DNA from 2 places in the Blautia sp. 1001283B150304_161114_C9 genome. Region 2 is predicted to be linked to the other one. Evidence: riboswitches for the same ligand, from Rfam matches in the RefSeq annotation. Region 2 holds a riboswitch; the other holds the start of a gene.
The links. Region 2 has a riboswitch for thiamine pyrophosphate ahead of thiS (sulfur carrier protein ThiS). Riboswitches for the same ligand answer to the same signal wherever they lie in the genome.
Positions count from the first base shown of each region.

Region 1: it holds a riboswitch for thiamine pyrophosphate, as region 2 does, so the genes downstream of both, thiW (energy coupling factor transporter S component ThiW) here and thiS (sulfur carrier protein ThiS) in region 2, are expected to answer to the same signal.

Region 1 is NZ_JADPGO010000036.1:1,932-25,470, forward strand. Features, by position in the region: gene I4V44_RS14885 (sensor histidine kinase) at 1-168, shown strand, start outside; gene I4V44_RS14890 (response regulator transcription factor) at 165-1,754, shown strand; gene I4V44_RS14895 (ATP-binding protein) at 1,884-5,030, opposite strand; gene I4V44_RS14900 (carbohydrate ABC transporter permease) at 5,357-6,184, opposite strand; gene I4V44_RS14905 (carbohydrate ABC transporter permease) at 6,177-7,076, opposite strand; gene I4V44_RS14910 (ABC transporter substrate-binding protein) at 7,274-8,563, opposite strand; gene I4V44_RS14915 (hypothetical protein) at 8,891-9,400, opposite strand; gene I4V44_RS14920 (helix-turn-helix domain-containing protein) at 9,407-10,345, opposite strand; gene I4V44_RS14925 (4Fe-4S binding protein) at 10,598-11,509, opposite strand; gene I4V44_RS14930 (CD1871A family CXXC motif-containing protein) at 11,576-11,740, opposite strand; gene I4V44_RS14935 (TlpA family protein disulfide reductase) at 11,741-12,943, opposite strand; gene I4V44_RS14940 (response regulator transcription factor) at 13,488-14,156, shown strand; gene I4V44_RS14945 (sensor histidine kinase) at 14,161-15,324, shown strand; gene I4V44_RS14950 (threonine aldolase family protein) at 15,334-16,389, opposite strand; gene I4V44_RS14955 (DUF1284 domain-containing protein) at 16,494-16,898, opposite strand; gene I4V44_RS14960 (DMT family transporter) at 17,068-17,943, opposite strand; TPP riboswitch at 18,551-18,654, shown strand; gene thiW (energy coupling factor transporter S component ThiW) at 18,770-19,357, shown strand; gene thiM (hydroxyethylthiazole kinase) at 19,287-20,063, shown strand; gene I4V44_RS14975 (MATE family efflux transporter) at 20,122-21,522, opposite strand; gene I4V44_RS18355 (helix-turn-helix domain-containing protein) at 21,740-21,850, opposite strand; gene I4V44_RS14985 (chloride channel protein) at 21,976-23,310, opposite strand.
Region 2 is NZ_JADPGO010000010.1:551-10,253, forward strand. Features, by position in the region: gene I4V44_RS06890 (amidohydrolase family protein) at 1-207, shown strand, start outside; gene I4V44_RS06895 (dipeptidase) at 258-1,187, shown strand; gene I4V44_RS06900 (histidine phosphatase family protein) at 1,329-2,057, shown strand; gene I4V44_RS06905 (alpha/beta hydrolase) at 2,210-3,145, shown strand; gene I4V44_RS06910 (DUF6320 domain-containing protein) at 3,263-5,083, shown strand; TPP riboswitch at 5,129-5,237, shown strand; gene thiS (sulfur carrier protein ThiS) at 5,491-5,694, shown strand; gene I4V44_RS06920 (thiazole synthase) at 5,746-6,525, shown strand; gene thiH (2-iminoacetate synthase ThiH) at 6,792-8,033, shown strand; gene I4V44_RS06930 (thiamine phosphate synthase) at 8,035-8,610, shown strand; gene thiC (phosphomethylpyrimidine synthase ThiC) at 8,670-9,703, opposite strand, start outside.

The DNA.
Region 1 (23,539 bases), on a different contig from region 2:
GCCACCTCTTATGGCATTTACAATATTGATAAACGACTAAAGCTCTATTACGGCGAAGATCATGGACTGATCCTACAGAATAATGAAAACAGCGGAGCATGTATCATAGTCCGCCTTCCTTTGAAACTAGTGGAAAAACCAATTGAGAAAGCAGGAAATTTGAAATGAAAATATTACTTGTTGACGATGAATCAATTGCACTTCAGACCATGGAAAATATAATCCGGCAGTCTGACTTTAAATCCCATACCATCCTGACAGCTTCTAATGCAGCAGATGCCTGGACCATCATTCAGACAGAGAATCCAGATATTCTGTTTTCGGACATTCAAATGCCCTGTGAAAACGGAATTAGTCTTCTTCAGAAAATATCCGAATCACAGCTAAAACTGCTGGTCATCTTTGTCTCCGGATACTCTGAATTTTCTTATGCACAGGCAGCTTTGAAATATGATGCTTTTGATTACCTTCTCAAGCCACTGAACAGTGAGGTATTTCTTTCCTGTCTAAAGAAAGCCATAAATGCAATTCAGGAACAGGAAAATATGGAAAAGCAGAAAAAAATGCTTTCCAAATTTTTTAAGGAAAATCAAAGTCTTTTGAAAAAACAGTTTATAGAAACTTTGCTGATTAATCCTGTTACCAGTTTTTCACCAGAACAGCTCCGACAATGTCTCTCACTTGGTCTAAACCCGGATCTATTTTATTTAATTGGGGTTAAGTGTAACACTACGAACAGGATGAACATCCTCCAGAATCAGGAATACTATATTTCTTATTCTCTGTCTAAGAAGATCAATAAAGATTATGAGGGCATTGCATCCTGTTATATTGGAAACATTGTATATATTCTCATGCCTGTTACATCTGCTGATCCTATTGCTGAAGCCAAAAGTCTGGCCCATTCACTTGTCTGCTATACCAGGGAAAAACTTTTTTCTTCTATCACAATCGGAATCAGTGAACTTGGCAATTCTATTCAACAGTTTCCAAAGCTCAATAAACAGATACAGTATTGCTTTTCCTATAAAGCTTCCGATATTGTTTCACTAGAAGACAGCATTTTATTTTTTGCAGAAATAAATGATTACAATTCCAGTATTATTGAGATTAACGAGATCATTTCCAATCTAATCAATGCCATTCAGACACGTAATCTTTGTGATGCGCTGGAAATCGGAGATGCTTTTTTTTCACTGATACAGAATGAAAATCTGCTCAATCAGCAGGATGCTATCAAACTAGTAGAATTAAACCTCCATATCCAGCTTAAAAATTTCCTGGATGACTCTAAAGATAGTAATTACCTTACTACTCCGATCACACGCTATTGTATGGAACAACCTTGCAGCGAACACAGCAGAACTGTTTTTTCCAACTGTATTAAAAACATCATCCAGGAGCTGTCCAGTGTCACCACACGAAACACAGGGATAATCGTCAATGCTGTTATAGAATACATACATAAAAACTACGAAAAACAAATTGGATTAAATGATGCCGCAGAATTTATAAACCGTAATAGCTCCTATATTTCCCGATTACTCAAGAAAGAACTTTCCATGGGCTTTTCACAACTTCTCACAGAACGCCGAATGGAAGCCGCTAAGGATCTTCTTGCCCATACTACCATGAAAGTATCTGATATTTCAGAAAAAGTAGGCTATACTTCTACCAAGTATTTTAACCAGGTTTTTTATGCTAATTTCCAGATGACGCCTACAGACTATCGTTTTATCATGAAACAGTTGTAACATTCTTTCAAAGACCGCCCACCAGAAATATATCCTAAGAGACTGTCTGACAAACAAAAGGTGCTGACCTGGTTCTGATTCATACTGTCCCCCAGGCAGCACCTTTTAAAATGTTTAATGTTAATGCTTTTACTTTCCACAGCACTCCACAATGGTTTTCTCCACATCTTCTATCTGGAAAGGTTTTGCCAAATGTGCAGTCATGCCGGCTGCGAGACATCTTTTGGCATCTTCCTCAAATGCATTTGCAGTCATTGCAATGATCGGAATTGTTTTTGCATCTGCCCTGTCCATGGCACGTATGGCTTTTGTTGCTGCAATACCATCCATAACAGGCATCATGACATCCATCAATATGGCATCAAAGGTTCCCGGAGGATTATTTTCGAAGTGCTCCACCGCCTGTCTGCCGTTTTTTGCAACTGTAACCTTCGCACCGTCATCTGTCAGCAGCATTTCTATGATTTCAGCATTAAGCTCATTATCCTCGGCTGCCAACAGATGCAGTCCACGAATATCATATTTCTCAGCAATTTCCTTATCCTTTTTCTGTTCCCGGGCAATCTCAAATGGAATGGTAATGACAAACACAGATCCAACTCCCACCTGACTTGTCACTTCAATACTTCCATTCATCTGCTCAATCAAGCCTTTAGTGATCGCCATTCCCAGACCGGTTCCCTGATAAACACTACGGGCATCTGTTTTTTCCTGTGAGAACGGATCAAAAATATGACTCAGGAACTCCGGCCTCATCCCTATACCTGTATCAGAAATCGTCCATCTGTATGTACAGATCCCATCCTGTACATCTGCAGCCTCCATTACCGTAGTAATCTTTCCTCCCGGCTGGTTATACTTAATACAGTTTCCATAGATATTCAGAAAAATCTGGCGAAGATGCAGTGAGCTTCCATAGACATAAGGATAGGGAATATCCTCCTTATTTTTCTCATAAATCCACTGAATGTCCTCATCTGCTGCCCTATGAGTGATAATACTCTCAATCTCATAAACCAGATCTTTGAGACAGATATATTCATGAGTCAGAACAATATGACCTTCCTCTATTTTACTCATCTGCAGAATATCATTGATAAGGGAAAGCAAATAATCCGCTGCTATCTTCATCTTTTTATGATTTTCCTGTATCAGTTCCTTATCCTCAAAATGAGTCTCGTCAATCTTTAACAGACCAATAATACCATTCAAAGGTGTCCTGATATCATGGCTCATACGGCTGAGGAAATTCGTTTTTGCCCTGCTTTCGGCACGCATCTCATTGAAGGCGGCCTGAAGGCGTGCCTGTTCCTGCTCATCCCGTTCATGTCTCTGTGTGGTATCCTGCAGCAGAATGATCGCATAAATCATAGGCACCTCAGCAAGGATTTCTGTATCAAACACCACCATCCTGGTCATAAGAACTGTTTTCTGTACCCAGCGGATACTTCCATCATCTTCGCGGGCACAATATTCCACAGACATATTTGTTTCTCCGTTCTCAAACCTCTTACGAAGTTTTTCACAGTTATCTGTCATGCAGTAACCGGCAATTGTTTCCTGGGTAATTTTTTTCTCATATTCCCAACAATAATCCCGATAAGAACATGGAAGCGGGTAGTCCATAAAAAGTTCCCGGCTCTTCTGTTCTTTTCCATTCAGTACGATCCTTCTTTCCAGAGCATCCTTTGTCAGATTTACTGTATAGATCACATCTGACAATTCCAGAAGCGCATCCACATAGCTGTCATTTTCCAGGATTGACTGTTTCAGTTGTTCATAATAGAGCTGAAGCTGCTCTTTTGCACCTGTCTGACCTTCAGAAGTCTTTCGGATGGTTTCAAATGCCAGAAGAAAATGATGCAGCTTTTTGTCCTCATCCCAGTCCACCGGAATCAGTGTCAGGCGGTTATATGCCCCCTGTTTTCCGATATTATACTCATATTCCAGAACATCTTTCTTCGTATGCATCTTCTTTTGAAGTTCCGAAATCTGCAGCCCTTCGCGGATATCTGCCTGACAGGACTTTTCAATCTGCTCCTCTATGATCTGTTCCACTGCTCCGGAATATGCACCATCAGAGGCCAGGAAAAAATTTTCACTGGAACGGATTGCCCGATAAGTATCCATCCTGGCATCACAGTACAGACAATCCGAGAAATTACTGCCATGCTGATTAAGCAGCTTTAACAGCTGATATCCCTGATGCTTTTCTGCAGCAGCTTCTTCCCTTTTTACATGATTCTTATTGATATACATGTTTTTGTCTGCGCAGTTAAACAGTTCTCTCATTGTACTTCCGGGAAAATCGCCGGCCAGTGCAAAGCCTGCTGCATAGCTCAGGGGAGTATCCGGATACACTTTGGATTCCTCTCTCATATCTCTGCGCACCTTTTCAAGGCACTGTGTAAGCTGTTCCCTGTCCAGTCCATGGGTAACTGCAAGAAACTCATCTCCACCTGCTCTTCCCACAAACTGCTCTGCCGGCATGGAAGCTCGCAGGCAGATGGCAAATCTACGGATATAGGCATCACCGGCTTCATGACCTCTGCTGTCATTAATACGCCGGAGATTATTAAGATCAAAACTGCAGACACCGGTATCTGCATCCGGTTCTTCCTCACTCAGTAATTCTTCACATTTATTTTTGTTCGGAAGTCCCGTCGCATCATCCAGATATACTTTTCGCTGCAGCAGGCGGTTCATTGCAGCATATTGTATTGCTTTTATGAACTCATATCCGATCAGCAGCATCAACACAACTATATCTGCTGTGATATATTTCTCAAGCAATGATAAGGATGTGGCTTTTTTCTGCGAATATTTTTCGGCCAGACCTGTTGCTTCATCGCAGATCACAAAAAACTCCTCACTTTCCGGAATGATATCTGTGTTTCTGGCTCCTTTGAACCTCACAAGATAAATTTTCTTATACAGGTCAGAGAATTTATCATCCAGTTCCTGCATTTTATTCTGAAAATCAACATCATTGAGACGTACAAGATTTAATTCATCATTTCCATTTCGCAAACCGTCAATAAAAGTTCTTATCTCATGGATCATCTCATTTTCCTGCTGCGTGGAAAGCTCCAGTTTTATGAGTCTCTGTGTCTCTCCCCTGACTAAACCGGTATAATTTACAATACGGGCCGTTCCCTGAATATCTGAGACAATTCCCATCATTATGATAATAAGGATAGCCAGAATAACTGCCAGAACACCAATACTGACCTGAATAATACTTGATTTCTTTTTCTTATTCTTTACTTCAGACATGGCCCTCCCCCTTTTGTTTTATTTTGGAAAAATACTTTCTGCATTCTAACTATTTTACCGTACTTTTTCCGTTATGCCTACCACAAATTTATTAATACTATATCGATTCCATAAAACAATGCTACCTTTTCGGAACCATATGGTTCTATATAGTTGCAGTAATGCATATTAATTAAGAGGCTTGCTATAAATTTCCAAACAGGCATCAAAAACACCCGGCAAAATTACTTTTCATAATCTGCCGGGTGTTCTCTTTCGCCCTCTCTGTATGGATTATTAATAATGTCTTCCAGACGGTCGAAGTTATATTTTTCTTTTTCAGTTTTTTATTTGACTGCTCCGGTAATACCTTCTGCAAACTGTTTCTGTAATACAAAGAATACGATCATTGTAGGAATAGAACAGAACAATACACCGCACATCAGCATACCATAATCTGTCACATAACCTGTGATCAGGTTGGCGATCAGCATTGGCATAGTCATTGCCTTGTTGTCTGTCATGATTACCTTTGGCCACAGATAAGAGTTCCATGCATTCATAAAGGTAATAACAGCAGCTGCCGCATATGTAGATTTCATTGTAGGAATGAACATCTGGAAGAAAATCCTCACTTCGCTGAGTCCGTCAATACGTGCAGCTTCAATAATATCAACCGGGAATGATCTGGCATTCTGACGGAACATCATGATCATAAACGGCGTGGAAATAATCGGAAGGATAAAACCTACTGCTGTATTCAAAAGTCCTGCCTTGGAGAACATTTTGAATAACGGAACCATAGTTGCAACCTGCGGAACCATCATAGCCAGAAGCAGGATTGAAAATACTCTGTCTTTCCACTTATCATGGTAAACTTCAAATCCGTAACCTGCGATAGAGCAGACCAGAAGACAGATCACTGTAGTAAGGATTGCATAAAAGAAAGAGTTTCCAAGTGCTCTCCACAGTGGCTGCTGGGATGTAAGATTACGGAAGTTTTCCATAAAATAGCTTCCCGGAATAATTCGTCCACGTGATACATCTGTGGATGTATTAGTTGCAGCTGAAATCATCCAGTATAACGGGAATACTGAAATAAATGACACGATGATCAGAAAAATATAGGTTGGAATCAATCTTCTCTGAATGGCTGATTTGTTTTTCTTAGTCACGTGTATCACCTACTTTCAAATTAATAAATGCAAGTACAGCTACCATAATGAATATGATAAATGACATTGCTGCTGCATATCCAAAGTTTGGTACGTTAATAAAACATGTATTGTAAATATAGTGGGACATTGTGATTGTTGAGTTTGCCGGTCCACCCTTTGTCAGGTTGACAGACTCATCGAACAACTGCAGTGTACCATTAATTGACATGATGAATGTCATGATAATTGTCGGTTTCAGAAGCGGAACTGTAATCTTCCAGAAAGTCTTCCAGCCATTGGCACCGTCAATCTTGGCTGCTTCATATACAGAATATTCGATATTCTGAAGTCCTGCCAGATAGAACACCATATTATATCCGGTCCATCTCCAGATCAGCGCAAGGATAATTACAATCTTGGCACTGGCGGAATTTCCCAGGAAGTTATAGCCGGTAGATAAGATTCCAAGTTTGATCAGAATACTGTTGATCAGACCATCTGTAGCAAACATGGAACGGAAAATCAATGAATAGGATACCAGAGATGTCGCACATGGAAGAAATACACATGTACGGAAAAATCCCTTAAATTTCAAATCTTTGTTATTCAGAAGCTGTGCCAGAAGAATTGCCAGTATCAGCATGATTGGCACCTGAATGATCAGATACAGGAATGTATTTGCAATAGACTGCTGAAATACCTTGTCTGCCAGAATACGTTTATAGTTGCTGAAGATCGGATCTGCAAATCTCATATTTGCTCCGGCTCCGGTCTGCAGGGAAATGATAAATGCACGTATCATTGGATAAAAGCTCATGATCGCGATCATGATAGTTGCAGGGGCCAGAAACATCCATCCTGCTGCTCTCTGCTTGCCAAGCAGAGACATACCTTTTTTCTTGGAATTCACGTGAACTCCTCCTTTCAAAAAACTCTGTAACTGTTCAGCATTTTGCCGGACAATTACCAACTCTTTGCAGTAAAATGGGGGACTGCTGGCAGTCCCCCGCACTTACCTGTTTTCATTCACTTAATTACTGTCTACAGATTGCTTCACAGTTTCACTGTTCCCGCAATCCTGACATCATCTGATCCTTCGATCAGAATTTATTCAGTCATCTTGAATGCCAGAGTATCCTGAGCTTCCTGAAGAGCATCTTCTACAGATGTACCGTTTACAATATTTACAACTGCTGTGTTGACACATTCTCTTGCTTCATAGTGATACGGTGTTTTTGTGAACTCCGGAATATGAGAAGAGTATTCTACAATTGTTGAGAAGATTGACTGTCCACCGAAGAATTCGTTTGGCTCGTTGTAAACCTCAGATTCACCTGCCGGCAGATAACAGGAGATTGCACCTGCTTCCGGAAGGATTGCATCATAGAACTCTGTGCTGGAACCAAATGTGCTTGCAAGGAAATCTTCTGCAAGTTCTACATTCTGGCAGTTGGATGTAATATACCAGGAAGATCCACCATTGTTTGCATAATTTGTAGCTGTATCAACATCATCTACTTTAGGCATTGTTGTGATCTGCCACAGACCCTTCTGGTCTTCTGTAGACATCAGAGTAGCTGTGATCCAGTTACCATTTACGATACCTGCTGCCTCACCGCCTGTAATAGTAGCGATATATTCATCCCAGTTATTTACAAGTTTAACAACGTCATTCTTAACCAGATCTACATAAAGATTGATACATTTCTCTGCCACTTCATTGCCTACGATGTAAGCTTCGCCATCTTCGTTTACGAAGTTAGCTCCGCAGGACTGCATCATCATCATCAGAGTATCGCCGCCTGTAGCTTCACTTGTAAGAAGATATTTGCCTGTTTTTTCATGAACATCTTTACCGATTTCCATGAATTTGGACCATGTGATATCTGTCAGATCATCAATGGTATATCCTGCTTCGTCAAGGATATCTGTACGATAGCATGCAATAACAGCACCGTTATCAAACGGAACACCATAATGTGTATCATCTACCATGGAATAGGACTGTTTCAGTTTACCAAAATCATCCCAGTTAATGTTGATATCTTTCAGATCTGTGAATGCATCCGGATAGCTCTTCAGATATTTCTGATAGCTGTTGTCCTGCATAAGAACGATATCAGGAAGTGTGCTATAATCGCCTGCATTTGCTGCTGTTGTCAGTTTAGTCTGGCAGTCATCAGAAGATGTTTCTATAATATCTACAGAAAATCCCTCATGGTCTTTTGCATACTGATCCGCTGCGATCTGCATGGATTTGATGTTGAAGTTCTGATCCCATGCCCATACGGTTAACTTGTTGTCATCATCAGATTTCGCTGAAACAACTGTAGCTGATCCTGCAAAGGATGCTACCATAGCACCGGTCATTAATACTGCGAGTAATTTTTTTCTCATATTTATGTCCTCCTTTATTAAGCTTATTCTTTCTTCCGAATCGCTTGTAAGCTGATTATAACATCCGATTTTCAGGTATAGTTTGCATAACCGTACACATAATGTGCAATTTCGATCATTTTATGTATTTTGCACTATTTGAAATGCCAAAAAATCTGTTTTTTGTTCACTTTCTCATTTGCACCGCTTTTTCCATGTGATTTTAATGATAAAATCCACTTTCATGGACAAAAAAATATATTTTTTTGTCTTTGAAAATGGCTTTTGTTCTTATTTCATAAATTTTTCATTCAATTTTTGTACACATTTTACAATTTTCAATTCATTTTATGCAAAATAGACTTTTTCAGGATATTGTGATTTCATCGCATGAAGCAGTTCCTCATTAAGATCAAGAAGCAGTTTTATCTTGTGCCCGTCTTCCCGGATAATCATTGTATAATAAGGAGTATCATCATCATAAGAGGTATAATCGTACTTTTTCAGTTTCTCCGTTCCGCCATTCCTTTTGTACCTTGCAACACTTTCATGCCAGTGCGGTGCCACTGTCTCCAGGCTGCTCAACTCCAATATATGAGCTGTTTTGCGATACTTCTTGCCATAGATCACATCTATTTCCAACTGACCGTTTTCCATCGTGTATTCATAATCCTTCTGACTGAATATATCAAAGACAAAATACAGCCCTGCAAGCATAAATCCCGGAAGCATAAATGCCTGGGAAATCGTGATTCCCATAACCACAAAAAGCACTGCAAAAACAATCATTACCACACGCAGGACTCCGGACATACTCTTTTTCTTTCTTGAGACCTGCTCCACAATCTTATAGTTCATAACTTTTTACCATCCTTCCTCTGAATGAATATCGAAATCCAAAAGCTGCTGTTCATAATTCTCCGGCCGCTTTCTCCATTCAACCGGCGTCACTCCCATTATCTGTCTGAAGTTCCGGTTAAACGTTGAATTGGTCGTGAAACCACATTTGTGCGCAATATCTGCCACCGGTATATCTGTTGTCTGCAAAAATTCACAGGCAGTATGAATCCGCACAGAATTAATATACTCCAGAGGACTTACCTTCATATGCGATGTAAATACTCTTCTGAAATGAGTTTCACTGATGTGACAGATCTTCGCCAGATCCTCAATCCGAATGTCTTCCATATAGTGATAAGAAACAAAATCCAGTACGCGGGTGATCATATTTGTAAGTTTTCCTGTTTCCTCTTCCACCCTGTCTTCCGGTGATGCCCGGTTCAGTCTGGCAATTTCTACAAGTAGTGCCGCAAGAACTCCACTGGATTCTTCAATATAAAATTCTTCTCCTTCACGCATGATATTCATGATCTTAAGAATTTTTTCAGCTATGGAGGGAGACTCATTCTCTTTCAGAAATAAAGCCTTAGAATATATTCTCTGGATCATTTTTTCAGCCTTTACCGGATTGTTCAGAAATTTTTTCATAAAACCTTCCACATCTATGAAAAGATACTCCCATTTACTAACCGTACCCAGATCACTGTTAGTCGTATGAGCATAATTGGGTGGAATCACCGTAAATTCTCTTCCCGAAAACCGCCTTTCAGCCTCACCAAACGCCATAAATCCATCCCCTTCATAGCAGAAACCAATCTCCAGATAATTGTGAAAATGAAGATAATCCACATCATTTCCATAATTCTGAACCCACTTCTGCCCCAGAAGAGCCAGAATCGGACTTCCGGCAGGCATCTGGTAATAGCGGAATTCCATCTTCGGTTTTCTTCTCTTCTTTGCCATACAGTCACCTCATTTTCTGTTCTGCATTTTCACAATATGATTTTACCAGTTTTTTATATATATTTCGATATTTTTGTACATTTTTCAACAAAAATATACAAAAACACCTGACAGACTACTTTTATAATCTGTCAGGTGTCCCCTTTCCCTATCTGTTATTATCAATCTTTTTATTCATAGTCTCATGGCTGAACCCGAATAATTTTGACTGATGACAGTTCTATACATGTCTCTGATATCATTTTATTTTCTTCATGATTGTGGTTTTCTCTTGATTCCACACTGAATTGCATCTGTCGGACAGACTTTGCGGCATCTTCCACAGCGAATACATTCCGGGCTGTTGGAGTTTTCCACAGGGTCAACGATCATCTGGCAGGCTTTTGCACATTTTCCGCATTTTATACACTTATCTTTATCCACTCTGTATTTATACAGAGAGACAGGATTAAAGACAGAATAAAGTGCTCCCAGGGGACAGATATATTTGCAGAACGGACGGTAGATTAAAATGGAGAGAATGATCGTTATGACAAGGATCACATTCTTCCATATGTACAGCCAGCCCAGTGCACTGCGCATGGATTTATTCAGAAGTACCAGCGGCAGTCCGCCCTCCAGTGTTCCTGCCGGACAGATCAGTTTGCAGAAATAGGGTGCCCCCTGTCCCATAATATCCACAAGGAACAATGGAAGCAGGATCACAAACACTGCAAAAATCACATATTTCAGCTTACGAAGCAGTTTATCTCCCTTGAATGTGCGGATTTTCTTAGGAAATGGAATCTTATTTAACAAATCCTGGATCAGTCCAAAAGGGCAGAGAAAACCGCAGATCAGCCTTCCCACCATAGCCCCGATGAAGATAAGAAATCCCACCACATAATAAGCCATTTTGAAATTCCAGCTCCCTATCACCGCCTGAAGGGAACCAATAGGACAGGCGCCAACAGCACCGGGACAGGAATAACAGTTCAGGCCCGGAACACAGGCATTTTTCAATTTGCCTGTGTAAATTTTGCCTGTGACAAAACCGGTAACATGACTGTTTGTAATGAACGCCCACAGTGCCTGAATTCCGTGGCGTGGCCACTCATTAATCTTCATATTTTTTGTATTTTGTTTCTTATTACTTTTGTTATCGCTGTTCTTTTTGTTACTCATGATAATTTATTTTCTTCCTATTCATATCTTCCACAGACTTATCTTATGACAATGTTTCCGGTTAAATCATCCTATTCCTACACATTCCATACAGATGTTAATGGCTTTTGTAAACACCACTGCCAGCTCTCCGCGGGAAATTCCATATCCCATAAAGCAGGCTCCCACAAGCATAAGAATCACAGCCGGCCATTTACTGTTCCATATTTTGCTGGTTTTTAATTTATTCATTTATTTTCCCTCTGTGACATTCGCCAGCTCTTTTTCCACAATCTCTTTCCACTCGTCCAGGCTGTGGCTTCCGGAGTAAGTCTCGCCTACAATATTTCCATTTTTGTCAACAAAGAATGTTTCCGGGAAAGCGGAGATTCCATTAAGACGTCCGTTCATCATTCCGGAATCCGGGATCAGGAATGGATAGGATGCCTTTGTTTTCTTCTGAAGTACCTGAGCCTTTTTCACTGCTTCCTCATCCTGCTTTCCACCACTGCCTACTGTATCCAGTGTCACGCCTACTACTCCTACTCCTTTATCCTTCATCTCCTGATAAAGCTTCTCCAGATCAGGAATCTCATTGACACATGGAGAACACCAGGTGGTGAAAATATTTACCATAGTCAGATCATACTTGCTGAAGATATCCTGTGTGTAAGTTTTTCCATCAACTCCTGTTGTTTCAAATTTGCCTACATTTGTTCCTTCAGCTGCCTCTGTACTGTCAGAAGTATCCTGCGGCTGATCAAATGCAGAAAGCATCTGGAACGGGGTCATTTCTGTAAGTGTTACTTCAATCCCCTCCACGTCCTTTAACAGATCTGCATCCGCATCCTTGTTTGTGCTGAGATAATATTTATATTTGCCATCACTGCTGGTACCCAGTTCTTTATGCTCTGTGCAGCCGGTAATCGTATCCAGATCTTTTTGGGATTCCTCATCATACATTCCGATCACACCTACTCTGCTGAGACTTTTCAGCCAGTCGTCATATCCGGTGCCCATCTTGTCCACCTCTGCATCCTTCTGCTCATCTGTCAGGGTGCACCAGCTTGCTGTGGCATATGTCACTGCATCTGCATTGTCATTCCATCTCTCATCTGTAAACATGGAAATGTTCTTCTTCTCCATCTGCTCTTTCAGATCTTTGGAAATCCCTAATTTCATTCCAAGGAATGGATATTCATAAGTATCCTGTGCCGGCTGAGCAATCTCTGACGGTTTGAAAGATCCTGCGATCAAGCCCTCGGAAGCTGCCACACTGCCATCTTCTGCTGCCTGAGCATCCTTTCCATCCATCTGAACCGCACCTGCACCGGCTTCCTCTGCAGGCACTGAAAGAGTTTCCTCTGCACGTGCAGTTACAATACCTCCCATAGATGTCACACTTAATACACCTGCTGCAAAAATCGCCATTAATCTCATTCTTCTGTTTTTCATTATAAGTAAGCTCCCTTCATTTTTTACTGCTATGATTTTTATATTACTTTTAAGCCAAGCCGATAAAAACATACACTTCTCTACCTGCTCCTAACCAAATAACTGCTTCACAGTTTAATTGGTTAATTCCTTATGTCTGTCTGCAGATCTGGATTTCATCCCCGCATAACAGGCATCGTTTTATTGATATGCACACATTATAGCATCTGAGAAATAAAATCTGTGTTAAGAAAATAACTTTTTTCGAATTTTATTTCACGGCCAGTCACAGACGAATCTGAAACTTGTTAAAAGAACTTTATAATCGAATATTTTAGAGGATTGCTATAATATGAAACATTTTCTTTTTTTTACACGAATTTTATACTTCGTGTGCTATGATAAAATTGATAATATATCAGAGTCAAAATTTTAATCGAATCAAGTAAGTCCCCTGCGGGGGGTGCGAATATCCGCTTGACTCGTACAAACGCAAAATATCTTCTGGCCTTTTGATTTTGATATTATAAAACTATGAAACCGGAAATTCAAAAAGGAGATTATCATGCACATTTTAATTATAGAAGACGAAGAACAGCTCTGCCGTTCCATGGCAGAGGGACTCCGCATGGACGGATACGAAACAGATACCTGCTTTGACGGGGAAGAGGGACTGGAATTATGTATGACAGAGAATTACGACCTGATCCTTCTGGATCTGAACCTGCCGGGAATTGACGGTCTGGAAATCCTGCGTCAGTTCCGTACCTTCAATACCAATACTCCTGTTCTCATACTCTCCGCAAGAGTACAGATTCAGGATAAGGTGGAAGGTCTGGATCTGGGAGCCAACGATTACCTTACCAAACCATTTCATTTCGAGGAGCTGGAAGCCCGTATCCGCAGCCTTACCCGCCGTAAATTTATCCAGGAGGATGTCTGCCTGAGATGCAGCCGCATTACCTTTGACACACGCACAAGAGAAGCCAGTGTAGATGGCACGCCTCTTGCTCTCACCAGGAAAGAAAGCGCACTTCTGGAATACTTTCTGCTTCACCGCAACCGGATCATCAGCCCTGAGGAAATGATTGAGCATCTCTGGGACGGCAGCGTGAACAGCTTCAGTAACTCTATCCGGGTGCACATTTCTTCCTTAAGAAAAAAACTGAGAACTGCTCTTGGATATGATCCTATACAGAATAAGATTGGACAAGGATATATTATGGAGGACTAAATCTATGAAATTTTATTCAGAAAAACTTTCCCCCCGCAGGCTCTCCCTCCAGTGGCGGCTCACATTGCTAATCTCCGGATTGGTTATCACAGCCTGTGCACTGATGTATTTCTTCATCAGCCGTTCTGCTGTGACCGGTCTGGAAGGGATTTCCGACTATGTAGTTCTGGTCACCCCTGACAATTCAAGCCCGATCTCCATCAATGTAGATCCAAAAATCCTCATCCCTGATCTGGAAAACCAGATCCAGAATACCAAAAACAACTTTCTGTTCCAGAGCATGATCGCCACAGGTATCATTATTCTTCTCAGCAGTATCTGTACCTGGTTTGTCACCAGAAGAGCCCTGACCCCTCTGCGCAGATTCAGCGACAGAATCAGTCAGGTACAGGCACAGAATCTGTCTGAACCGCTGGAAGTCCCACTCTCAGAGGATGAGATCTCGCGTCTGACCAGATCCTTTAATGACATGCTTGCCCGCCTGGATAATGCCTTCTCTGCACAGAAGCAGTTTGTGGCAAGTGCAGCACATGAGCTTCGCACACCCTTAGCTGTAATGCAGACAAATCTGGAAGTTTTTCACAAAAAACCGGAACACGCACCCCGGGAATACGACAGACTTTTCACCATGCTTCAGGAACAGACCGGACGGCTTTCCCATCTTGCAGAAATCCTGCTGGACATGACAGGTCTTCAGACTGTAGAGCGTTCTGACACCATTTCCCTTGCAGCACTCACAGAAGAAGTTTTCTGCGATCTGGACCCGGTTGCAGACAAGCATCAGATCCGGCTTATTCAGACAGAAGGTGACTGTACTGTTACAGGCAGCTATATCCTTCTGTACCGGGCAGTCTATAATCTGGTTGAAAATGCGATCAAATATAACCGGCCTTCCGGTTCCGTTACTGTAAACATTCATTCTGCAGAATCTGCAGTCCTGGAGGTAACTGACACAGGCATCGGTATCTCCCCTGAAAATCAGGAAAAAATCTTTGATCCCTTCTACCGTGTGGACAAATCCCGCAGCCGCGCCATGGGCGGTGCAGGTCTGGGGCTTGCTCTTGTAAGCGAGATTGCCAGACAGCACAACGGCCAGGTAAAAGTAACCCAGAGCAGCGAAAAAGGCAGTACCATTGCCCTGATACTGCCTGAATCAACTGACTATTGATTTTTTCTCTTATTTATTTTTTTCCAGAATCTGAATCAGTTTCTGTGTATCTTCCATAGTAGTAGCCCAGCTTGTGGCAAAGCGGATCACAGAGTGTGTCTCATCATACTTCTCCCAGAATCCGAACTCCACATCCTGGGCTATTTTTTTCATTACATCATTGGACACAATACAGAAGATCTGATTGGTGGGAGTATCCAGAGAAAGCTGATATCCATACTTCTTCAGTGCATCCTTGATCTGCTCTGCAGCTTCCATTGCAGGTTTGCCGATCCGCAGGTACAGCCCGTCCGTAAACAGCTCACCAAACTGGATTCCTGCAATCCGTCCCTTGGCAAGCAATGCTCCATGCTGCTTGATGATCGTAAAGAAATGAGGAATCCGTCCTTTCTGCGGTATAACCACTGCTTCTCCAAACAATGCTCCGCATTTGGTTCCTCCAATGTAAAATACATCGCTAAGTTCTGCCAGATCAGTGAGAGTCACATCGTTCTCCGGGCTTGCCAGTGCATAGGCAAGGCGGGCGCCATCCACATAAAGGGGGAGATGATTTTCCCGGCAGACTTTGCTGAGAGCTGCTAATTCCTCTCTGGAATACAGGGTACCATACTCTGTTGGCTGGGAAATATATACCATCCCAGGCATTACCATATGCTCATAATTGGCATCATCATAGAAATCCTTCACCAGCTTCTCAATCTGCTGTGCAGAGATTTTTCCATCTTTCTGCGGTACTGTCAGAACCTTATGTCCACCAAATTCAATAGCGCCAGATTCATGGGTTGCAATATGACCTGTATCCGCAGCCACAACTCCCTGATAGGATTTCAAAAGTGCATCGATTACTGTGGCATTGGTCTGTGTTCCGCCAACCAGCAGGAATACTTCTGCCTCCGGCGCATTGCAGGCTTCTCTGATCTTTTCTTTCGCATCTTCTGTGTATGGATCCTGACCATAGCCCACTGTTTTCTCCAGGTTTGTCTCCATCAGCTTCTTCATGATCGCAGGATGCGCACCTTCCATGTAGTCACTGGCGAAATATAAACGTGATTCTGTATTTTCCATTTTTATCGTTATGTCCTTTCACTGCACTATCTGCGCATTTGACTTTTTTATTCATAGCTTCTGTTCTGTACCGGAACGCTATTCATTCTGTTACTCTATTTTTCTTAGCATTTCTCCCATCTGCTCTTCTGACTTTCACAGATGGAGTTCCACTGACAATTCCCACAGATTTCTTTCCTCTTTCCTGATGCCAGGATTTTCTTTTGAACAACATCTGTAAAATCATCAAATTCCATGATCTGTCCATTCTCCAGGCCGCATAGTTCCAGCACTGCATTGTCATATGCTTCTACAAGTGAAAAGGAAGAACAGCATCCTTTTTCATTATTGGGACAGGCAGAACAGATCTCGTCTGTATCTGCATGAAGCTGTATCTTCGCTCCCTTCTGGAAAATATCCAGCATTTCCTGCATATGTGCGGAAAATCCATCACTGTATCCCTCACCCTTGAAATATGCAAGGCACATTCCATGGTGAGGGCGTAGTGGAATATTTTTTATAAAAGACATCTTTGTGCACCTTTCTCCTTAATTTTTTAACATATTGGATACTTTAACACAAAGCGTTTTTATTGACAACTTTTTTTATTTTATAGTTTACAATCCAATAATTCTATATACTGATCGGATTTCATCAGACTTACTGGATAAAATCAGAAAATCCTTTTTTACTTTTTCTTCATTTACCAGCCTTAGCTACCCTCATATTATAAAGAAAGGTACCCAATGATGCCAGAATAATCAGCACATATCCTGTAAAGCTGTACTTATCCGGAATCTCTCCAAACAGGACAAATCCCAGCATCGTGGCAAAAATAATCTGCGAATAATCAAAGATGGAAATCTTCCCTGCAGGTGCATAGGTGTATGCAGCCGTAATCGTAAACTGTCCGCCCGCTGCGAATAATCCTGCCATCAGCAATGTCACAAGCTGCTTCATACTCATGGGTGTGAAATGGAACAACATCCAGGGTACAACCGACAAGCAGGAGAAAAATGAAAAATAAAACACAATAACCGGTCCCTTCACTCCGTGAGTTCCCAGTACACGCACCATCGTATACGCAATTCCTGCTCCCAGTCCACCGCAGACTCCAATCAGTGCCGGAACAAGTGCCGCATTCTGAAATCCCGGTTTCACTACAAATAAACATCCGATAAACGCCAGCGCAACACACGCTGCCTGTGCCGGTCTGATCTTTTCCTTTAACAAAAGGAATGAAAAAATAATCGCGAAAAACGGAGACAATTTATTCAGGATCGATGCATCTGCCACCAACAGATGATCAATGGCATAAAAGTTACACAGAATCCCCAGTGTCCCGCACACACAACGCAGGATCAGCGGTCCCCAGTATTTCTTATCCACCTTCGGCACTGTACGATTTTTACAGAGAATCACCGCTGCAAACACCGCCGCCACCAGATTCCGGAAGAAACTCTTCTCCACAGACGGCAGATCACCTGCCAGACGCACACTCACATTCATACAAGCAAAGAAAAACGCCGACAGGATGATCATTATCATACCCTTTATGTAATTTTCCTGTTTCATCAGATTTAACCTGCCTTTCTGTCCATGCAGACAGCTTCTTTTTATCATATGCTGTCTGTCATCTACCTGTTAATCATAGCACGGACAATCGTTTTAGTACAAATAGATTTTTTATTTCAATTCGTCCTAAGCCATGATATACTATAAGAGCTGTCGAACCTCCAGCAGAAAGGAGGTGAGTTTCATGGAAGAAATTCTCGTCACATTTCTTGTCTCTGTTTTAGCAGGCGTAGTTAGCTACTACATATGCAAATGGCTGGACGGCAGACACTAGACAGCAACAGCCCAAACGGAACAGCTCACCGTAACGAGCAAGAAAGCCCTCAGAGCTGCAACTCTGAGGGCTTTTGTTTCTTTAGTTCGCTTCATGGAATCTCGTCACATTCCTTAGCTACTGTTAGTATATGCTGAGAAAAATAAAAAGTCAACTTAAAAATAATATTAGGTAGTGTAAATTTACTGTAGGAAATTTACACTACCCTGCTTTTACATCCCATTGACTTTTCCAAAAGCTTGTGTTACTCTAAAGCGTGTTTGAAAATTGTAACGCACATCTTGCGTAAAGCATTTTTCAAATACGCTCTAACAAAAGAAAATCTGCATAATGGATAATAACAACGGGAGCCTGTGGGACAGGCTGAGAGGAAGATAGATCTTCGACCGCACCTGATATGGATAATGCCAGCGTAGGGACTGTATTTGTATATTAAAATCTGCCAGTGTGTTATTCCGGCAGATTTTTTTTGCAGGATTTTATCTGTTTCCTGCACAACTGATAATGTCTGCTTCGGCAGACCAAATCTTCATTTCAAGGAGGTTCATTATTATGAACACAGACAGATCAAAAACACTCAGAATGGTCATGCTCGCCATGATGGTTGCCATCGGCGTTGTCATCTCACCTATTCTGAGAATCGAGGGTATGTGCCCTACTGCACACCTGATAAACATCGTCTGTTCCGTACTTCTGGGACCGTGGTATTCATTGCTTTGTGCCACTCTCATCGGAATCATCCGAATGATGTTTATGGGTATCCCGCCACTTGCACTGACAGGTGCCGTATTCGGCGCATTTTTATCAGGCGTTTTCTACCGCGCTTCTCATGGAAAGATTATCTGCGCAGTGATCGGTGAAATCTTCGGAACCGGTATCATCGGCTCTCTGGTTTCCTATCCTGTAATGGCATTTCTTATGGGCAGAAGCGGACTGAACGCATTTTTCTATACGCCAATGTTTCTGGCAGCAACCTGCATGGGCGGCACCATTGCCTACTTCTTCCTGAAGGCCTTAAGTCACGCAGGAATGCTTGCCAAATTTCAGCAAAGCCTTGGAGCAAAAGTATATGATCGTAAATCAGACAAATCCCAGACAATTGACCAGAACAGCACAGCCGCTGATTCACTGCATCACTAATCCGATTTCTATTCATGACTGTGCGAATATTATTCTGGCGGCCGGAGGCCGCCCGATCATGGCAGAACATCCTGCTGAAGTAGCTGAGATCACCAGCCATGCTCAGTCACTGGCACTGAATCTTGGAAATATCACCGATGCGCGTATGAAATCCATGCCTGAATCTCTGAAAATCGCTGCCAGTCTCCACATACCTGTTATGCTTGATCTGGTAGGAACCGCCTGCAGCAATCTGCGCTATGAATTTGCGCAGAAGCTTATGAACATCCACATGCCTGAACTCCTTAAAGGAAACATGTCTGAACTTCTTGCCATGTCCGGACAGACCGCACATGCAATCGGAATTGACGCAGGCGTACAGGATGTGCTTACAGATGTCAATCGTTCCCATCTGAAAGAACTTTTCCAGGAAAAAGCTTCCCAATGGAATACCACACTTCTTATCACAGGCAAAGAAGATATGATCGTCTCCGCCAGTAAGTGTGAATTTATCACAAACGGTACTCCTGCCATGTCACAGATCACAGGAACCGGATGTATGCTTGGAATGATCTGTGCCACCTATCTGGCAGTTACAGACCCATTTACAGCGGCCCTGTCAGCAGCCAGAGAATTTGGCACAGCAGGAGAAAGAGCAGAGAAAAACAGCTCCGGACCCGGAAGCTTCCAGACAGAGCTGTTCGATCAGTTTTACAATCTTTTATAAAAAAGTTCCCGTCAGACAACATGGCCAAATTTCTTCCATATTATCTGCGGGAACTTTTTTATGCTATTTCCGCACTGCGCATCTTTCCCAGTTCTCGTCTCGCAAACACAATTGCCAGCACAAATGCCGCTGCATCTGCGATCGGTCCTGCATACATCACTCCATCAATTCCCATAAACAACGGAAAGATAATGATCAATGGCAGAAGAAAAATCACCTGCCGTGTCAGAGACATTACAATACCCAGCTTCGCCATACCGATAGAAGTAAAGAAACCGGAAGATACCGGCTGGATACCGTTTGCAAAGGTCATAAACATAAATATTTTCAGATAACGTTCTGCAAACTGAAAATACAGATCACTTCCTGTTCCGAAGATACCCACGATCTGGTGTGGAAATATCTGGAAACAGAAAAAAAATATCGTTGCAATTACTGTACAGGCAGTTACAGAATAACGGTATGCCTGTCTTACTCTGTCATATTTCTTTGCTCCGTAGTTAAATCCCCAGATTGGCTGACTGCCCTGAGAAATACCAATACAGATTGCCATAAACACCATATTGACTTTGGAGATAACACCTACACAGGCAATGGGAATATCACTTCCATATACGGAATTTGCTCCATAATAACGCAGAATATTATTTAATACGATCTGCACGATCGCCATGGCAATCTGATTAATGCAGGATGCAAGTCCCAGAGAAATAATTGCTTTAAGATATGACAGCTTTGGTTTCAGCATCCCACCGGACAGATACATTTTGCGGAACTTACAGAAGTACACAATTACCAGAACTCCGGAAGCAACCTGTCCGATCACTGTTGCCCATGCAGCACCCTTAATTCCCCATCCGAATCCAAAAATAAACAGCGGATCCAGAATAGTATTGATGATCGCACCTATCATAATACAGACCATAGAATAAGTCGGACTTCTGTCTGCTCTTACAATATGATTACCGCCAACAGACAAAATATAAAATGGAAGTCCTAATGCCGTAATTCCTGTATAGTCAACAGCATATGGCATAACATCTGCAGTTGCCCCGAACAATGTCAGAAGTGGTTTCAGGAACATCAGTACAATCACAGCAAGTATCAGACCACTGATTGCCAGTGACGACAACGCAGTACCTGCAATCCCGCTGGCTTTCTTCTCCTGTCCTGCCCCCATTTCCAGATTATAATTTGATGCACCGCCAATTCCCAAAAGCAATGCCAGCGCAGTTGCGACCGTTGTAACAGGAAACGCCACATTTGTAGCTGCATTTCCCAGCATCCCCACACCCTGTCCAATAAAAATCTGATCCACGATATTGTACATCGCACTGACCAGCATACTGATGATCGCAGGAATCGCAAACTTCGCGATCAATCCACCTACCGGTGCTATACCAAGCGGATTCTGTGCCTGCGAATTTATCTCCTGCGTACTTTGATTATCTTTTTCCAAGTAAACTCCATCCTCTCTCTACATATTCGATATAATTTCTGTCACTGCTATTTTGTAATAAAACACTTTTCAGGATAATCTCTATTATTTCCCTGCCCCACTATACCGTATCATTTACTTTAACATTTATTCTCTTTCCCTGCAACGTAAAAAGCATACCGACTCTTTCTGAATTTTTCAAAAGTTTACATACTTTTTGTCCTTTTTCTATCCGGTATCACCTTGGAATCATTCCATATCGCTTCTTAAACTGCCGGAAAAAATAACTCTGGTTTTCATAACCGACACCCAGAGAAATTTCTTCAATAGACAAATCTGTCTGCCTCAACTGTCGTTTTTCATGGCTTTAGAATAACAAAAATAAGGACAGTTTTTCAGATTCTTATTAGACTGAAAAACTGTCCTTATTTTCTATTTATATCTCTACACCGAACAACAGCTCTGCAGTTTCGGTTAAAACCGCGTAGGTTTATTCACATACTTTGCCTTATACTTAGAATACACAATCGTCTGGTCCTTATACAGTCCATAGTATCCTGAAGCCGCATAACTGATAGAAACAGCAATCAGATAAAAAGGAACTCCCTTAAATCCAAACATTTCAAATGCGATCAGAATTGATGTGATCGGGCAGTTTGTCACTCCACAGAATACCGCCGTCATTCCACATGCAGCACAGATAGATGGCGAAAATCCCAGCCAGTTTCCCATCACACATCCTAATGTAGCTCCTATACAGAACGAAGGAACAATTTCCCCGCCTCGGAATCCTGCACGCATTGTCAATGCAGTCAGTACCAGTTTCCAGAAGAAGTCCAGAGGTCTTGCCTGTCCTTCCTCCACTGCCTTCTCAATCAGCTCTGCACCTGCGCCCATATAATCTGAAGTTCCCAGAAGTAATGTAATTCCAATCACCAGACAGGATCCCACAACTACACGCACATATGGATTCTTAAACCACCTTCCATATGCTCCGGCAACTCCATTCAGCACCATACAGAATACAATACTAATCACTGCACATCCAACAGCGATAGCACCCATTTTCAAACCCGTTTCAATAGTCAGCTTCGGAATATCCACTACATGAAAAGTCTCCGGTGTAACTCCCATTCCTGCCGCAAATCCGGATGCAACCAGGGAAGCAATCATACAAGGCATCAAAGCTGTATAATACATCACTCCTACACTGACTACCTCCAGTGCAAAAACAGCTGCAGCCATCGGTGTTCCAAACAATGCAGAGAATGCTGCACTCATACCACACATAACAATTACATGTCGGTCTTCCTCATCCAGATGAATCCAACGTCCAAGCTGATTGGCAATACTTCCACCAAGCTGTATTGCCGCACCTTCACGTCCTGCAGAGCCACCTGCCAGATGCGTAAGTGCTGTAGAAATGAAAATCAGAGGTGCAGATAAAATCGGCACATCGTCCTGTGATCTCACAGTAGAAAGCACCTGATTCGTACCTCCATCATCCTTACCAAATTTCTCATACAGGTATACAATAATTAAGCCCATCACCGGAAGCAGATAGAACATCCATTCATTTTCTTTCCTGCAATTTGTCACACTCTTCAGCACAAAAGAAAACAGTGTACTCGCCGCTCCTGTAATACATCCTACAAGTACCGCGATCATCAGCCATTTTACAAGATTTCCCACATCACGCTGAATCTCACTACTATAATATTGAAGCCTTTTTTTCAGTAAGCTTTTCGCTTCCGTACTTTGTTCTTCCGTGTCATTCTCCTGATCTGCACGCTTTTCCTCTTTCTCCATTTCCCCCTCTTACCTTTCCTTATTATTTTACATACAAATTTGCTATTTCTATTTTAGCATACATTTTCCATATCTGCCAGAAAGATAAGACAGAGAAAATAAAGGTTATTGGAATTATATGTTACTGTTCACTCCGTTCACAGTAACGTAGCCAAAATTCATTCCAGATTGCCTGCGGCAATGGAATTTTGGCTTGTATGTCTCGGGATTTTGGCATATTCATGCCAAA
Region 2 (9,703 bases):
CCGGGAAGTGATGCGGATCTTGTACTGATCACAGAAAAAGAAAATACCAAAATTCATGTAGAAAACAGAAAAAGCAACCTGGATTACACCATTTATGAGGGAAAACAGTTAGAAGGTAAAATTCAGATAGTAATCAAGTCTGGACAAACCGTATATAAGAATGGTAAGCTGAATGCAGAAAAAGGTTCAGGAAAATATCTGGTATAGTTATTTGGAAAATAATGTACCAGGATAAAAGAAAGGAACAGGCGGATAAAATGAATTATTTTGACTGTCATGTAGATACACTGACTGAAATTTTAAAACCAGGAGATACACTGGATGAAAATTCCTGCAATCTGGATCTGAAAAGAGTGGGAAACTTTGTAGAGAATTACACACAGATTTTTGCAATCTGGAAAGATGCGGTGAAGCTGGACAAAGAGGAACCGGACAGGGATTTTTTTCGTCTTTATGACCGTGCTATGGCATATCTTGCAGAAGAAAACCGCAAGATCGCTCTGTGCCTGACCGGAGAAGAAATGGAAAAAGCACACAGGCAGAGAAAAGCAGCGGCATTTTTATCTATTGAGGATTTATCCATTATGGGTAAATATGTAGAAAAGATCCGGGAAATGGGATTTCGCTTCGCAATGCTGACCTGGAATTATGAAAATGAATATGCCTGCGGAGCAGCCGCAGATCAGGCCAAGGGTCTGACTGCCAGAGGAAAAGAAATGGTAAAAGTCCTGACGGATCAGGGAATCGTGATGGATATTTCCCATCTGTCAGATCAGGGAGTGGAAGATCTGTTTCAATTGACAGACAGACCGGTCATGGCTTCTCACTCTGATATCAGAGAAGTGTGGGATGCGCCGAGAAACCTTCAGAAAGTACATCTGAAAGAGCTGATCTCCAGAAAAGGAATCATAGGAATGAATTTCTTCGCACCGTTCGTTGGTGAGAAACCACAGATATCTGACCTTCTGAAACATATGGATGCAGTGCTGGAAATGGGCGGAGAAGACTGCCTTGCCATTGGAAGCGATTTCGACGGCTGCGACGGACTCTTCCCGGCACACATAGAAGGTGTCCAGTCTATGCCATTTTTAAGAGAAGAACTTCTGAAACACGGTTTTACAGAAGAACTGACAGAAAAGATTTTCTATAAAAATGCACACAGATTTGTAATGGAAAATGTAAAATAAAACAGAGTAGAAAAATAATGAATCACAGGAGTTGTTCTGTGATGAATTAATTCGTTTATGAGGTATTGGGAGTAAAATATTTTTCGCTCCGGATATCGCATAAACATATACATAAGTGACTTGGAAAGGAAAGAAATACAAATGAAATTAGTGATCGTACGACACGGGGACCCGGATTATTCCATTGATTCTCTGACAGAAAAAGGATGGAAAGAAGTGGAATATCTGTCGGAGAGATTGGCGAAACTTGATGTAAAAGAGTTTTATGTTTCCCCTCTTGGAAGAGCAAGAGACACCGCCTCTCTTACCTTAAAAAAGATGAACCGGACAGCAACAGAATGTGACTGGTTACAGGAATTTAATGTCCTGATCGACCGCCCGGACATCACGGACAGAAAGAAAATCCTGTGGGACTGGCTGCCACAGGACTGGACACAGGACGAGAGATTTTATCAGTATGATCACTGGTTTGAAAACGAAAGATTACAGAAATCAGACGCCAAAGGCTATTATGATTATGTAACCGGAAAATTTGATCAACTTCTGGCTGAGCATGGATATGTCCGTGAAGGACACTATTACAGAGTTACAAAGGCAAACGATGACACACTGGTATTCTTCTGCCATTTCGGACTGGAATGTGTACTTCTCAGTCATCTGATGAGCGTATCTCCTATGGTACTCTGGCATGGACTGTGTGCGGCGCCAAGCTCTGTGACAACCGTAAACACAGAAGAAAGACGGGAAGGAATCGCAAGCTTCCGTGTCAGTGCATTTGGAGACATTTCCCATTTATATGTACATGATGAACCACCTGCATTTGCTGCAAGATTCTGTGAAATGTACAGCAATGAGGATGAACGTCATTAAGTATAAGCAGTATGTGAAATGATCCGCCTGGTTGTGTGCTATAGGACAAAGGATTTTTATGCCTGCTTATAGTGACGCAACGGGCGTTACCGGATAATAAATAAATGCTTATATAGTCAGAAAGGAAATAAGAAATATTGATATCAAAGACAATGAAAACAATTCTGCATACACTGTCGTATGGAAATATAGAAGTGGATTCTTCCAGAAAACTGGCAGATCTGAAACAACTGGATGCTATGCGGATTTTTGTAAAAAAGCTGGATGCGAAAGTTTATAACGGAGATCATGCCGTGCCGATCCGCCTGTATTTCCCGACAGAGGAAGCAATGCAGGCAGGGATTGTAGAGGGCAATATATTTCCAATCCTGCTGTTTTTTCATGGCGGTGGCTGGGTAACGGAAAGCGTGGAAAATTATGACCGTGTCTGCTCCAGAATGGCACAGGCAACAGCACATATTGTAGTTTCCGTAGAATACAGGCTTGCTCCGGAACACAAATTCCCGGTTCCCCTGGAGGACTGCTATGCGGCAGCAAAAGCTCTCTACTCGAATGAGCTGATCTTAAATACAGACCCTGAGAAAATCACGATCGTGGGTGACAGTGCAGGTGGAAACCTGACAGCAGCCGTATGCCTGATGGCAAGAGACAGAGGCGACTTCACACCCAAACGCCAGATTCTCATCTATCCGGCACTTGGAAACTGTTATACAGAAGAATCTCCTTATCCATCCGTACACGAAAATGGAAGCGATTATCTCCTGACAGCAGTAAAAATGGAAGATTATCTTACCTTATACCAGAGAACCGAAGAGGACAGACAAAATCCATATTTTGCTCCGATTCTGGAAAATAATCTGAAAGATTTACCGGAAACTCTGGTCCTCACAGCAGAATATGACCCTCTCAGGGATGAAGGGGAAGCATATGCAAAGAACCTGGAAGAAGCCGGAAATCATGTAAAACTCCACAGGATTCATGGTGCCTTCCATGGATTTTTCGCGCTGGGAATCAAGTTTCTGCATGTACAGGAGAGTTTTAAATATATCAACGAATTTTTGAACAAGAGTTATGAAAAGATACTCTGATTACACTTTCTGTTTATTCAGACAGCAGTTATAGAGGGCAGGGCAGTTTTCTGTTTTATCTATGAGGGAGTATCAAAGATATAAAATATGCAAGATGAAAAAGAAAGCAGGGAAACTATGGATACAGGATATTCGAAATGGAGAAAACTGGATAATGCGGCACTGGCATTTCCTCTGGTGACAGGAAAAGACGATACCAGAGTCTTTCGGTTCTACTGTCAGCTAAAAGAAAAGGTTGACGGGGAAATCCTGCAAAGCGCACTGGATCAGGCAATGGAAAAATATCCGCTGTTTCAGGCAGTTCTGAGAAAAGGTCTGTTCTGGTTTTATCTGGAGCACAGAAGTCTGAGAGCCGTTGTAAAACAGGAGACAGAGCCGCCATGCAGCCGTTTGTATATTCCGGATAAAAAATCCCTTTTGTTTCAGGTCAGCTATGATAAAAACAGAATCAATTTTGAAGTATTTCATGCACTGACAGACGGTACAGGAGCTATGCATTTTCTCCAGGAACTGGTACAGAATTACCTGATCCTTGCACATCCGGAAAGCAATCTTCCAAGGATAGAAAATGCAGAAGAAATCACGCACGGAGACAAAGAAGAAGACAGCTTTTCCCAGTATTATTCCTCAGATATACCGAAGGACAAAGAAAAGAAAAAAGCAGCGGTAAAGCTGAAAGGGGAGAAGCTGGTTCATTCAGATATGCACATTACAGAAGTGGTTCTTTCTGTAAAAGATATCCACCAGAGAGCCCGTTCCTATGGTGTCTCCATCACGATCCTGCTGACCGCCATGATGCTGTGTTCCATTCGGGAAGAAGTACCGAAGAATCAGCAGAAACGCCCCATAGCTTTGATGATCCCGGTAAATCTGAGAAACTATTTTCCATCTCAGTCCATGACCAACTTCTTTGGATGGATCGAGGTTGGTTATACTTTTTCAGATACAACAACTTTTGAAGAAGTTCTGGCAGATGTGAAACGGCAGTTTGAACAGGAACTGGCAAAAGAAAAAATCGCCATGCATATGAGCGGATATGTGCGCATCGAAAAGAATCCACTGGTACGTGTTGTACCGCTGGAAATCAAGAAATACTTTCTGATGATCGGAGCAAACCTGGGAAGCAGAAGCATCACAGCAGTTTATTCCAACATTGGAATTATCCGCTTTCCGGAAGAGTATAAAGAATATATTCAGCATTTCGGAATTTTTGCAAGCACCAATTCTCTTCAGATGTGTTCCTGCTCTTACGGAGATGAGATGGTTCTGGGATTCACCTCCAAGATACCGGATGACAGCATCCAGAGAAATTTCCAGAGAATGCTGAGTGAAGAAAACGTTTCACACAGAGAATTAAAAAATGAATTTCCAGGATATGGAGAGAGACAGAAACTGGAGAAAAAAGAAAACCAGAAAGTGGTTCAGACCTTTAGTTTTCTGTGTCTTGCGATTGCGGTAATCTGCGGAATGATCAATTTCATGACAGCCGGATCACTGGACTGGTTCTGGTTTGCAGGAGCAGGCTGTGCCTGTGCGTGGCTGGTAGTTATGGTAGCATATTTTAAACGCAGGAATATTCTGAAGAATGAAATGTGGCAGCTTTTACTCATATCAGTAATTGCGATCCTATGGGACCGGTTTACCGGATGGAAGGGCTGGTCTGTGGATTTTGTGATTCCTTTCGGGATATTGGCAGTGCAGTTTTCTGTTCCTGTGATCGCAAAAATAAACCGTCTGGAAAGGGAAGAATATCTGTTTTATCTTGTACAGGCCGGAATTGCAGGACTGATTCCGATGATATTGGTTTGGACTGGAATTGTGCAGTTTGCCGTACCTTCAGTAATCTGTGCCGGAATCAGTTTTCTGACATTGGCTGCACTGTTTATCTTCTGCAAGAAGGATACGATGCGGGAGTTTCATAAGAAACTGAGGATGTAGAAATATGGTCTTGACACACATGGGATAAAAGATTATACTTTATCCATGTAAAGAAAGGGGAGCTTGTGAGTGCAGGCTGAGAGGAAGTCATCAACTTCGACCCATATACCTGATTTGGATAATGCCAACGTAGGAACCTATAAGATATGATTTTAAAGGGAGATGACTGGCATCTCCTTTTTATTTATCTCATGCATTTGAAGAAATTCAGCTGTCCGGTAATCAATCTGTAATAAGTGAGAGAAAACCGGGGGCTTACAGGGAAATTTACATTATAACAGATGAATATTGGGAAAGATGAGAGTGAACAGAGTTCATGAAGGGGTGCACCACCGCGGGTGTATTCTTTTGTGGACTCTTTTTTATGTTGTAGAGGCCAGACCTTCTTTTCCCGGAAAGGAGAAAGTATGCTTGTTACTGTTAATGGAAAAACAAAAGAATTGCAGAATACTCTTACAATAGAGCAATATCTGGAGGAAAACAGCTATGTGCCCAGCCAGATTGCAGTAGAATTAAATGAAAGAATTCTGTCAAAAGCCGAGTACAGCACTACTGTTTTACATGAAAATGACATACTGGAAATAGTCAGCTTCATGGGAGGTGGAAGATAAACAGGAATATCCTGATATCACATTATAATATACGAAAGAAGGACTTAAATTATGAGTACAAATAATGAAGACAAACTGATTCTGGGAGGTCATGAATTTACTTCCCGTTTTATTCTGGGATCCGGAAAATTTTCTCTGGATCTGGTGAAAGCATGTATTGAAAAGGCAGATGCGCAGATCATCACTCTGGCTCTGCGTCGTGCCAATGAAGGTGGACTGGCAAATATTCTGGACTATATTCCGAAAAATGTTACTCTTCTTCCCAATACTTCAGGTGCCAGAAATGCAGAAGAAGCAGTTCGTATTGCCAGACTTTCCAGAGAAATCGGATGCGGTGATTTCGTAAAGATCGAAGTGATCCATGATTCAAAATATCTGCTTCCGGATAACTATGAAACTGTTAAAGCTACAGAAATTCTTGCAAAAGAAGGATTTGTAGTAATGCCTTATATGTACCCGGATCTGAATGCAGCCAGAGATCTGGTAAATGCCGGAGCTGCCTGCATCATGCCGCTGGGTTCTCCGATCGGCTCTAATAAAGGTCTGTGCACTAAGGAATTTATCCAGATTTTGATTGACGAAATTGAGCTCCCAATCATTGTAGATGCAGGAATCGGACGTCCTTCTCAGGCGTGTGAAGCCATGGAGATGGGGGCATCTGCAGTTATGGCAAATACTGCGATTGCCACAGCAGGTGATGTGCAGATAATGGCTGAAGCATTTAAAAAAGCTATTGAAGCAGGACGAAGTGCATACCTTGCCGGACTGGGAAGAACCCTGGAAAAAGGTGCAAGCGCATCCTCTCCACTGACTGGTTTTCTTCATGAGTAATAAATAAAAAATCATTCTAAAATGAGATTTTTGATTATAGCAATCCTCGTAAATAATGCATTTAAGACAGTTCAGCAGCGTGCGAAAGACAAGGAAGATATCTGCAGGCGTGCTGACGCACGGCAAAGATATCTGACGCAGGATTTCACACTCTGATGGGCTGGATTAAGATGCATTATTTTAGAGGATTGCTATAACTGCGGAGTAGGTATTAATTTATAGGAAAACGAAAGTTACTAAATGGTAATAAAGAGGAGAAAACATCAATGGAAACAACAGAAAAAAATATGGAACATGGGGAACACTTCAACGAAAGTATTGTCAATGAAGTGATTCTGGAAGATATGAAAAAGAACAGGATCGATCATATGAAATATCTTCCGGGAATGGAAGTACTGGAAGAATCAGACGTGATGGATCAGGTTATTTCTGCCATGAATGCTTACGATTATGATAAATATACAGAGGCAGATGTACGCAGGGCACTTGCTCATGATAACCGTACACCAGAGGATTTTCAGGCACTGCTGTCTCCGGCTGCATTGCCTCTTCTGGAGGAAATCGCACAGGCTGCGCAGAAAGAAACTAGGAAACATTTTGGGAACAGTGTGTATATGTTTACCCCTATTTATATTGCAAATTACTGTGAGAATTACTGTATTTACTGCGGATTTAACTGCCATAATAAGATCCGCAGAGCAAAGCTGAATGCAGAAGAGATTGATAAGGAAATGGCTGCTATCGCAAAGACAGGACTGCAGGAAATCCTGATTCTTACAGGAGAGAGCAGAGCAAAATCTGATGTAAAATATATCGGAGAAGCATGTAAGATTGCCCGGAAATATTTCAAAGTAATCGGACTTGAAGTTTATCCTATGAATTCAGATGAGTATGCACATCTCCATGAATGCGGAGCTGATTATGTAACGGTATTCCAGGAGACTTATAATTCAGATAAGTATGAAACTCTGCATCTTGCAGGGCACAAGCGTATATTTCCTTATCGTCTGAACGCACAGGAACGTGCTTTAAAGGGTGGTATGCGAGGAGTAGGATTTGCTGCACTTCTGGGACTGGATGATTTCCGTAAGGATGCTTTTGCCACCGGATATCATGCATATCTTTTGCAGAGAAAATATCCTCATGCAGAGATTGCATTTTCCTGTCCGAGACTTCGGCCGATCATCAACAATGACCGTATTAATCCTATGGATGTACATGAACCACAGCTGCTTCAGGTGGTCTGCGCCTATCGTCTGTTCATGCCATTTGCAAGCATTACGGTATCTACCAGAGAGTGTGAGCGTGTACGCGATAACCTGGTTGGAATTGCTGCGACAAAGATTTCAGCAGGAGTCAGCACAGGAATCGGAAGTCATGTGGAGGATATCGAAGATAAAGGAGATGACCAGTTTGAGATTTCAGACGGAAGGTCTGTAGATGAAGTCTATAAGGCACTTTTGGATCATGATCTTCAGCCGGTTATGAATGATTATGTGTACCTCTAAAATGCAGAAAAATCCTTATGAAAATGTAATTGCAGTTACCAACCGCTCCCTGTGTCAGCGTCCCTTTGCAGAACAGATCGAGCGTGTATGCAGCCTTCATCCGAAGGCGGTTATTCTGAGGGAAAAGGATCTGCCGGAGGAAGAATATTCTCGTCTGGCAGAGCAGATACTGGAAATCTGTAAGAGATATCAGGTTCCCTGCATATTACATACCTATGTAAACGTAGCAGAAAAACTGCATCATCCATACATTCATCTGCCAATATTTCTGTTGGAAAAATATGAGGGAAAGCTTGGAGGTTTCCGGCAGATCGGAAGTTCGGTCCACTCCGTAGAAGATGCATTGAAAGCAGAAAGTCTGGGAGCTGATTATCTTACGGCAGGACATATTTATACAACTGACTGTAAAAAAGGACTTCCACCCAGAGGACTGGAATTTCTGGAGAATGTCTGTAAAGCAGTAAAGATTCCTGTATATGCCATAGGAGGGATACATCCGGGAACAGGACAGTTAAATGAGATTATGGAACATGGTTCAGCCGGTGGATGTATTATGTCAGATATGATGAAGATATAGTAAATAAAAAGCCGTATTTCAACAATCAAACATGTTGAAATACGGCTTTTATAAAAGCATCATTCATCAAAAATAGTAACAATTTCACCATCCAGAATACGGTTTGTATTCTTTACGGCACAGAAGTTTCCGCACATACTGCAGGTGTCTTCTTTCTCAGGTTTGGCCTCTGCGCGGTAGCGTCTTGCTTTCTCAGGATCCATGCTGAGTTTGAACATTTCTTCCCAGTCAAGACGTTTTCTCGCTTCGCTCATCTTATAATCCCATTCTGCGGCACCGGGAACTCCTTTGGCAATATCAGCAGCATGAGCAGCAATTTTGGCAGCAATAATTCCCTCTTTTACATCAGCTGCATTTGGCAGACGAAGATGTTCTGCAGGTGTTACATAGCAGAGGAAAGCAGCACCTGAATAAGCAGCAATCGCACCGCCGATTGCGGAAGTAATGTGGTCATATCCGGGAGCAACATCTGTTACAAGCGGTCCAAGTACATAGAAAGGAGCGCCATGGCAAAGAGTTTTCTGGATCTCCATATTAGCTGCGATCTGGTTCAGCGGCATGTGGCCAGGTCCCTCGATCATAACCTGAACATCCTTTTCCCATGCACGTTTGGTAAGCTCACCGAGAGTGATCAGCTCTTCAATCTGTGCAGTATCAGTTGCATCTGCAATACATCCGGGACGACATGCATCTCCCAGACTTAAAGTGATATCATACTCTCTGCAGATATCAAGAATTTCATCAAAATGTTCATAGAACGGGTTCTCTTTTCCTGTCATTTCCATCCATGCGAACATAATAGAACCACCTCTGGAAACAATGTTCATGAGACGTTTATTCTGTTTGAAACGTGCTGCGGTTGCACGATTCATACCGCAGTGGATAGTCATAAAATCCACGCCGTCTTCTGCATGCATACGTACGATATCAATCCACTCTTCAGAAGTAATCTTGCCAAGTGCTTTGTGATAATATACTACTGCGTCGTAGATCGGAACAGTACCGATCATTGCCGGACATTCGGATGTAAGTTTGCGGCGGAAGCTTCTGGTATCTCCGTAGGAGCTGAGATCCATGATGGCTTCTGCACCCA